Regions from separate parts of the Massilia sp. LXY-6 genome, predicted to be linked through region 2. Evidence: predicted binding sites of a transcription regulator. Region 2 holds the regulator's gene; each other region holds the start of a gene.
What was found. The regulator sigma-54, encoded in region 2, starts transcription at its own class of promoters, with help from an activator protein. The targets are predictions, from matches to a motif close to TGGCANGNAANCTGCTTT.

Region 1 (2,199 bases), on a different contig from region 2:
CAGTTCGGCCAGGGTCCGGATCGCGCCGCCTTCGCGTGCCGCCTTCGCGATCGGCGCCAGCGCCGCGCCGCTGGTGTCGTCGATGTTCAGCTGGCCGTCGGCGACCAGCAGCATCTTCATGAAGTTGCGCAGCGAGGTCGCCCGGTTTACCGGCTTCGACAGCCCCGTCTCCGACCACAGCTCGCCGACGGCGCCGTCCATGAAGCACACGCCGGTCGCGCTTTCCGGGCGCGGATATGGTCCCTCCCCCACCAGCACGTAGCGCACCTGCGCCAAAGGCAGCGCGAAGGCCGCGAACAGGCGGCCGCCCGTCGGCAGGTAGTCGTCGCCGGCGAGCGCCGGCAGGTAGGCCGGATCGGCCTGCATCATCGCGCGCAGGCCGGCTTCCAGGTGCGGACGCCACGACGGGTCGGCCAGTTGCAGGGCATCGAGGATGGCGGCGGGAATGGGCATGTCCGGCATGGTTGAGTTGGCAGGCTGAAAAGGGTCCAGATTGTAGCCGACCCCGCCAGCCTCAAGGCCGCGCAGCGCCTTTTTTTGCGCGCTGTTCCGCGCGTCAAACTAGCGTCCGGGTTTCGTAAATCGGTGCATCATCGGCCCGCATTGGACAAACGACAAACGATCACGCAACCGACAGGAGGACCCCCATGCAAACCATCCAGGATGTGATGACCCGCGACGTGCAAAGCATCTCGCCGCAGGAAACGATACAGCGCGCCGCCCAGATGATGGACGAACTGAACGTCGGCGCGATCCCCGTGCTCGACGGCCGGAAACTGGTCGGCATGATTACCGACCGCGACATTACCGTGCGCGCCACCGCCGCCGGTCAGGCGCCGGGCAGCACCCGCGTCGGTGACGTGATGAGCACCGACGTGCGTACCTGCTCGCCGAACCAGACCGTCGACGAGGTGCTCGGCCAGATGGGCGACGTGCAGATCCGCCGCGTGCCGGTGATCGACGAGAGTTCGCAGGAAGTGGTCGGCATCGTCTCGATGGGCGACATGGCGACCAAGCACTCGGCCGGCGTCGACCGCGCGCTGGAAGAGGTATCGTCGCCCTCGGAACCGGACCGCACCGGGTTCCAGTCGGAAACCCGGCATTGACAGCCTGGCCGGGCGAGCCGAGCACGCTCACCCGGCCAGAAATTCCTATGCACAATAGGAATGTGCCGTCAGAGATTTTTACACTTGCTACTGGCGGTTTTCCAGCGTTACCAACTTTCTCTAGTAAATACAACGACTTCCAGTCACTGGCACGCTGATTGCTAAGGGGGTGTACGTACTCTCCCTCACCGACCAGAACGGATGCCCACCATGAACCTGTCGAAACATCTTGCAAAAACCGCAATGATCGTCGCCGGCGCGACCGCAATGTTTGCCGTCACCCCGGCCGTGCTGGCCGCCCCGGTCGGTACCACGGCCACTTTCACGCTGGATGTTTCGCAGGCGGGCTCCGGGCTGCCCAATGCGCCATACGGCACGATCACGCTGACCCAAGGGCAGGATGAAGTCGATGTGAACGTGAGCCTGGCCAAGGGCTTCGTGTTCGCCAACACCGGCGTCGGTCCGCAGTTCGGCTTCAACCTCGGCCAGGCGTTCGCGAATGCCGCCATCACCCTGGATGCCGGCACCGCCCAGTACTTCACGGTAGGCACCGGCGGCGGCTACAACCTGACCCCGTACGGCATCTTCACGGACGCCCTGCTGTTCAAGAGCGACGTCAAGGGCGGACTGTCGGCCAACATCGGCGCGCCGCTGAACTTCAGCGTCGCCCAGGCCGGCATCACGCTGGATGCCTTCACGATGAGCGGCCCGCGCAACAACGGCCAGCCGGGCGGCTACAGCTTTGCGGCGGATGTCGGCTTTGTCCAGAGCGGCCAGACCGGCGGCGTGGCCGCGGTCGGCCAGGTAACCAACGAACCGCCGACGAACCCGGTCCCGGAACCGGTGTCGGTCGCCCTGCTCGGCCTCGGCCTGAGTGGCATCGCGCTGGCACGCCGCCGCAAGTAATCGACGAGGCGCCGGCGCGGCCTGGTTTATTCCGCGTCCGGCTGGTTCGAAGGATGGGCCGCCACGAAGGCGGGCAGCTGCACGCACTGCGCGTTGATGCGCGAGATGTTCGGATACCCGGAGACGTCGATGCCGTGGCGCTGGGCATTGAAGACTTGCGGCACCAGCAGGCAGTCGGCGATGGTCG
Region 2 (2,199 bases):
GTACAGGTCGTGTGCGGCACTCGCAACGTGAACGATTTTCCCGGCAACGCGCAAGTTGATCTCGGCCTTCTGGCGTTTTTCTTTCTCGGTGAGATTGTCTATGCAGAGGATGACGTGGGAGTCGATCACTTGATCGAAATGGCGGGTGATGCGTTCGAGCTTGTTCTGTACGTATTCTCGGATTGCTGGGGTTACATCGAGATGATGTCCGCTGATAGTGAGATTCATACACACTCCTTTGAAGATGCGCTGCCTGGCATGCGCAGGTCGCGCGCCGGACGGCGTTATTGCAAGAGCTTGCTGCTAAAAATAGCTACAGGGATTTGCGGAGGCTGACGGGAGGGATCTTCAGCGCCTCACGGTACTTCGCAACCGTGCGGCGTGCGATAACCATTCCCTGTTCCCCTAGCATCTCCGCGATCTTGCTATCGGATAAAGGGTTTTTAGGGTCTTCTGCTCCTGTGAGTTGTACGATGAGGGCCCGGATCGCGGTCGAGGATGCTTCACCTCCTGCCTCGGTCGCGACGTGACTCCCGAAAAAGTACTTCAACTCAAACATGCCGTGCGGCGTCAGCATGTATTTTTGAGTTGTCACCCGAGAAATCGTGCTCTCGTGTAGACCTAGTGTATCAGCTATCTCACGTAAAACAAGGGGCCGCATGGCAACCGCGCCATGGGAGAAAAAGTTCCGTTGGCGCTCGACAATGGCTTGCGCCACCCGCAGGATGGTGTCGAAACGCTGGCGCATGTTCTTGATGAGCCACTTCGCTTCCTGCAGCTGCGCCGCCAGCTGCGACTCCGATTTCCCCTGCTTCATCAAGGCGGCGTACAGGCTGTTCACGCGCAGGCGCGGCATCACGTCGGGATTCAGCTGCACGCTCCAGCCATCCTTCGCGCGGCGCACGATCACGTCCGGCACCACGAAGTCGGAGACATCGGACGCGAAGGCCGCGCCCGGATGCGGATTGCACCGGCGGATCACGACCTGGGCTTCGCGCAGGTCCTCGTCGTCGCAGTCGAGGGCCTTCTTCAGCTTGTTGAATTCGCGCTGCGCGAACCAGGTCAGGTAGCGTTCGACGATGGTCAGCGCCATGCGCCGCGTCACCATCGGCACGCCGGGCATGCGGCGGATCTGCAGTGCCAGGCACTCGGCGGCGCTGCGCGCACCCACGCCGGGCGGGTCCATGCTCTGCACCAGCGACAGGGCGGTGCGCACTTCGTCGAACTCGATTTCCAGTTCGGCCGGCAGGCGCGCGTGCAGTTCGTCCAGCGATTCCTCGAGGTAGCCGTTGTCGTCGAGGGTGTCGACAACGATCTCGACCAGCGCGCAGTCGCGCGGCGAGATGCAGGTCAGGCGCACCTGCTCCATCAGGTGTTCGCGCAGCGAGACGGGGCTGGCTTCCAGCTGCGGGCGGCCGTCCTCTTCCTCGCCGCCGCTGCCGGAGCGGCCCGGCTCACCCCAGTCCATCTCGCGCTCGGCGCCGCCGGAGTCGCCGTTGTCGCCGTCGCTGCCTTCGGCTTCGCCGCCGCCGCCGCCGCCCTCCTCTCCCTGGCTGGACGAGGGCGGCGAGTCAGGCGTGGTGGAGGTCGACGAACCGTTGTTGATCGCGCCGTCCGCCAGCAGGCGCACGGAACGGTCGAGCGGATCGTCGAGGCGCTCGAGCAGCGGGTTGTCGCCCAGGACCTGTTCGATCTCCTGGTGCAGCTCGAGAGTGGACAGCTGCAGCAGGCGGATCGACTGCTGGAGTTGCGGTGTCAGCGCAAGGTGCTGTGATGTCTTGAGTTGCAGCGTCTGTTTCATGACTACATCCGGAAGTGTTCACCCAGGTAGACGCGGCGGACCGATTCGTTGGCGATGATATCGTCGGGCCGGCCCGATGCGAGCACCGCGCCCTGGTTGATGATGTAGGCGCGGTCGCAGATGCCGAGCGTCTCGCGCACGTTGTGGTCGGTGATCAGGACGCCGATGCCGCGCTCCTTCAGGAAGCGCACGATGCGCTGGATCTCGATCACCGCGATCGGGTCGACACCGGCGAACGGCTCGTCCAGCAGCACGAAGCGCGGATCGGTCGCCAGCGCGCGCGCGATCTCCACGCGGCGCCGTTCGCCGCCCGACAGCGACAGCGCCGGGTTCTCGCGCAGCTTCTCGATCTGCAGCTCGGCCAGCAGTTCGTCGAGGCGCTCGTCGATGCGGGCGCG
Region 3 (2,199 bases), on a different contig from region 2:
GGACCGGTTTCGGGACCCTGTACGGCACCTCGCGGATGGTGGCGGCGGCGCAGAAGGAGATCCGGGCGGTGCTCAAGGGGGTCGCCAGCCGCCTGCTGTTCCTGAGCCAGGACAATGCGAACACCTTGCTGGCCCTGTCGCGCTGGATTCCCGGGCCGGCCGGGCGCCGCCTGTCGCGGACCGCGTCGACGCTGGCCAGTTCGATGGAACTGGTGCTCGGACGCCCGAACGAAACCGCGCTGCCGCTGGCCTACTGGCGCAATCCGCGTCCGCATGGCGATGGCCCGCGTGATCCGGCACGCGACGGCTGCGGCCTGATCTGGTACGCACCGCTGGTGCCGATGCGTGGCGGCGGCGCGCGCGCTTATGTCCAGATGGTCAGGGACATCACTCGCCGCCACGGCATCGAGCCCTTGCTGACGTTTACCTCCCTGAGCGACAAGCTGTTCGACAGTACCGTGCCGCTGCTGTTCGACCGCGATTCGCCCGCCGCGGTGGCGGCGGCCCAGGCCTGTTACCGGGAACTGATCGCCGCCGGCCGCGAGCGCGGTTGGTTCCCCTACCGGCTCGCGGTCGATGCCATGCCCGAACTGCAGGCTTGGCTCGACGATTCGGCACGCCTTCACGCGCGCCTGCGTCGCGAGTTCGATCCGCACGACCTGCTGGCGCCGGGGCGCTATCACGTTTAAGGCGTTGTAAATAACGCATCAATGCGCCCTGGCTATGCTCCGCTTTGTGTTGTGTTAACTAGCTAACTGTCGGCTTTTTTTACAAATTTTGTTAACTGGCCTCAGTCAATAAGAAATAATCTTAATTTCAAAATAATAATTTTCTTTAGGATCAGTTACTTATAAGGTATTTCTTCATGCTGGCACGGAGGTTGCTTATATACCTTTGCTGTCGTTAAACATCAATCAAATCCAAATATTGGAGAAAACATGAAGAAGTTACTCGCTTTCGCTGCCGCCGCCGTCATGAGCGCCGGTGTATATGCTGCTCCGGCAACCCAACTGCCGACCGGTCCAGTGTTCATTAAATTCAATGGTATCGAGCAAATCGCCGTCGCACCAGGTACGACTACCTTTGCCGGCAGCAACGAAATCAACTGGGGCGTGATTCTGGTGTCGACTCTGGAAACCGGTAAGGTTGACGAGAGCAACAACCTGATCGGCAGCACTGGCAACATTTTCTTCGCCAACGGCTTGCAAGGCGGCCAGGTCACTGGCATGTTCTACGACGTCCAACGCGGTGAGCCGTCGGCTACCAACCCGTTCCCGGCAACTGGCGGTTTCCTGGACCTGTACTGGCGCGACCTGAACACGATGTCCCGCACTACCCTGGACGTGACCTCGAATGTCCGTACCGATTTCAGCCACGCTAGCGGTTTTACCGACGGCACGTTCCTGGGCCGTATCATGTTTGACACCGGCATGGACACCAGCAGCGCGATCAACAGCATCGTTGGCAGCGTCGTGCCGACCACTGACGGCTCGTCGTTCACCGGCATCGCCAATTCCTACGGCTCCATTGACAGGAGCGCTGGCGGTCTGTGGGCCGCCCAGCTGGACTCGAACTACTTCATCACCAAAGATGGCCAGCGCGACCTGCGCTTCAAGAACAGCTATGATTCCAACGACAACTGGAACAACGGCTCGGGTATCCGCGGCGCGAATATCCAGGATCCGGGCCAGGCATTTGCCCTGCCGGAGCCGGGCGCGCTGTCGCTGATGGGCCTGGCCATGGTCGGCATGGGCGCCGCTCTGCGCCGCCGCGAGAAGAAAGCTGCCAAGTAATTCCTGGCGCTCTCATGAAAAGGCCTCTTCGGAGGCCTTTTTCTTTTGTTAAAAATTTTGCTGATTGACAACATCGGCGCCTTATTGTTTACTTGCCAAATGACTATGCGTACCCGTCTTCTTCTCCAGGTACCGGCAACCATGCTGATCCTGGCCTTCGTGCCGACCAACCTCTGCAAGCTGGCCGCCTTGCTGCTCGTCTGGGCCCTGAGCTTCGGCCGGCTCAGCAAGGTCGAGACGATTTTCTATGTCTGCGTGTGCCTGTTCTTCACAGCGATGAATGCGGCGTCCCTCAAGCAGGGCATTTTCATGTTCGCCCATCCGGACATCCTGCTGCAGCCGGTCTGGGAACTGTTCATGTGGGGGTTTTATCTGTTGCACACGCGGCGGCTGTTGAACGGAGCGG
Region 4 (2,199 bases), on a different contig from region 2:
TACGTCGGCGAGATTTTGCTGTCGCTGCAGCCCAAGCTGAAAGGGCGGCCCGTCAAGGTGCAGATCGACTGCCCGGCGGACCTGGAACTGAACAGCTTCCCGGGCGCGGTGTCGCAGATCGTCACGAATATGGTGGTCAATTCGCTGGTGCACGGCTTCGAGCGCGGCCAGCCCGGCAACATCACGATCCGCGCCCGCCTGGAGGACGACGACACGGTCGCCTTCGAGTACGGCGACGACGGCGCCGGCATGGACGCCGAGACGCTGTCGAAACTGTTCGATCCCTTCTTCACGACCAAGCGCGGCAGCGGCGGCAGCGGCCTCGGCGCCCACATCCTCTACAACCTGGTGACCGGCTCGCTGGGCGGTTCGCTGCGCGCGGAAAGCAGCCCGGGCAAGGGGCTGCAGTATCACCTGCGCTTCCCGCGCAAGCTCAGGAAGGCGGGAGAGCCGGCGCTCGGTCTCTCCTGACGAAGCGGATCAGCCGCGCGGACGACGGCGACGGGCCGCCGCAAAGCCGGCAAATGCCACGCCCATCAACATCAGGCTGCCTGGTTCCGGGACGTTGGCAACGTGCAGGTTATCGATCGTAACTTTTACGTTGTTATCGATGTTCGCCGAGCGGAAGCCCAGGCTGTCGAACGAGGCAATGCTGCTATTGCCTGTTGCGGTGACGAGCGCCGAGACGACGTCGGATCCGGTTGGCTTGAACCATGCATCGATACTGTCGTAGTGCGCGTTGTCCTTGTCGCTCGACTTGTACAGGTGGCCGAACACCTGGTAGCTCTGGCCCGCAACGAGATCGCTGCCCGGCAGGAAGTAGCCGCCCTGGCCCGAGGTGCGCACGAACAGGTCGTTGGTGCAGGTCGGCTGTTTCGGGTCCCCCCCGCAATTGGCCTTCAGGCCGATATTCGGGCCATTCGAATCACCGAACCACAGGGCGACGAAGTCGTTCGTGCCCAACACACCCGAGTATTGCAGGGTGAAATCGACGAACACATCCGTAGTCTGGACGCTTGCCAGGTTGCGGACGGCCGCGTTATTCGCATCGGCGGCAAATACGAGCGCCGTGCTGCCGCCCGATTGCGTGATCGATGCCGGCGCTGGTTTCTTGCCCGTGGCCGCTGCAAGCGTCCAATCGCCATTCCAGCCAGCACTGACACCATCGAAATTATCCTGAGCAGTGATCAGGGTCGCGTTGGCGGCACCTGCGGTGGCGAATGCGAGAGCGGCGAAAATGGCGGCAGAGATTTTCATGGCAGTAAAGGTTGGTTAAAGATGTTTACCTTTAAGCACATTTCGTGCCAGAAATATAATTTTCTTTATAAACAATCACTTAAATGTTTATTCGGAAACATTGCCTGCCTTACTGTAAATTTTTCCGACAGGAATGAAGCCCGGCTGCGCTGACACCGGCTTGCACTTCCCGCGGCGGCGGATCAGGCCTGGTTCGCCAGGTCCGACAGCAGTTCGACCAGCTGGCCGATGTCGTAGGGCTTGGCCAGCATCTGCACCCCCGGCACCGTGGCGCGCTGGTCGGTGTAGCCGGTCGCCAGCACGACCGGCAGGCCGGGCCGGCGTTCGCGCAGGATGCCGGCCAGGTCGATGCCGCTGATCTTGCCCGGCATGACGATGTCCGAGAAGGCGACGTCAATGTCGAGGCCGCCTTCGATCATCGCCAGCGCACGTTCGCCGTCGGCCGCCACCAGCACCTCGAAACCCGCTTCCTCCAGGCCGTGCGCGACGGCTTCGCGCACCAGCACATCGTCCTCGACGAACAGGACCCGGCCGCTGGCCTGCAGCGCCGCGGTGTGGCCGCCGCGGGCGGGCTGCGGCGACAGCGGCTGGGTGGAGCGCGGCAGGTAGAGTTCCACCGTGGTGCCCTGGCCCGGGGTGCTGGACAGCGCCAGCACGCCCTGCGACTGGGTGGCGAAGGCATACGCCTGCGCCAGTCCGAGTCCGGTGCCCTTGCCGGGCTCCTTGGTGGTGAAGAACGGGTCGAGGGCGCGCGCCAGCACCTCGGGCGCCATGCCGGTTCCGGTGTCCTGGACGGTCACCAGCACGAAATCGCCGCCACTGCCGCCGCCACTGCCGCCGCCGCTGCGTTCGCGGTTCGGTTCCAGCACGCAGTTGCGCGCGCCGATGGCCAGGCGGCCGCCGTCGGGCATGGCGTCGCGCGCATTGATCGCCAGGTTGAGC

Region 1: ACI48D_RS01955 (PEP-CTERM sorting domain-containing protein) is a predicted target of sigma-54. The motif match lies at 1,254-1,271, and genes of this name have one in related genera.
Region 3: ACI48D_RS07140 (PEP-CTERM sorting domain-containing protein) is a predicted target of sigma-54. The motif match lies at 870-887, and genes of this name have one in related genera.
Region 4: ACI48D_RS11400 (PEP-CTERM sorting domain-containing protein) is a predicted target of sigma-54. The motif match lies at 1,290-1,307, and genes of this name have one in related genera.

The regions. Positions count from the first base shown of each region.
Region 1 covers NZ_JBKFGF010000003.1:79,287-81,485, reverse strand. Annotated here, with positions in the region: gene ACI48D_RS01965 (uracil-DNA glycosylase) at 1-462, opposite strand, end outside; gene ACI48D_RS01960 (CBS domain-containing protein) at 648-1,106, shown strand; gene ACI48D_RS01955 (PEP-CTERM sorting domain-containing protein) at 1,317-2,012, shown strand; gene maiA (maleylacetoacetate isomerase) at 2,039-2,199, opposite strand, start outside.
Region 2 covers NZ_JBKFGF010000021.1:126,671-128,869, reverse strand. Annotated here, with positions in the region: gene hpf (ribosome hibernation-promoting factor, HPF/YfiA family) at 1-228, opposite strand, end outside; gene ACI48D_RS10975 (RNA polymerase factor sigma-54) at 314-1,801, opposite strand; gene lptB (LPS export ABC transporter ATP-binding protein) at 1,804-2,199, opposite strand, start outside.
Region 3 covers NZ_JBKFGF010000012.1:98,972-101,170, forward strand. Annotated here, with positions in the region: gene ACI48D_RS07135 (FAD-binding oxidoreductase) at 1-689, shown strand, start outside; gene ACI48D_RS07140 (PEP-CTERM sorting domain-containing protein) at 939-1,793, shown strand; gene ACI48D_RS07145 (hypothetical protein) at 1,899-2,199, shown strand, end outside.
Region 4 covers NZ_JBKFGF010000022.1:3,855-6,053, forward strand. Annotated here, with positions in the region: gene ACI48D_RS11395 (GAF domain-containing protein) at 1-471, shown strand, start outside; gene ACI48D_RS11400 (PEP-CTERM sorting domain-containing protein) at 481-1,257, opposite strand; gene ACI48D_RS11405 (ATP-binding protein) at 1,440-2,199, opposite strand, start outside.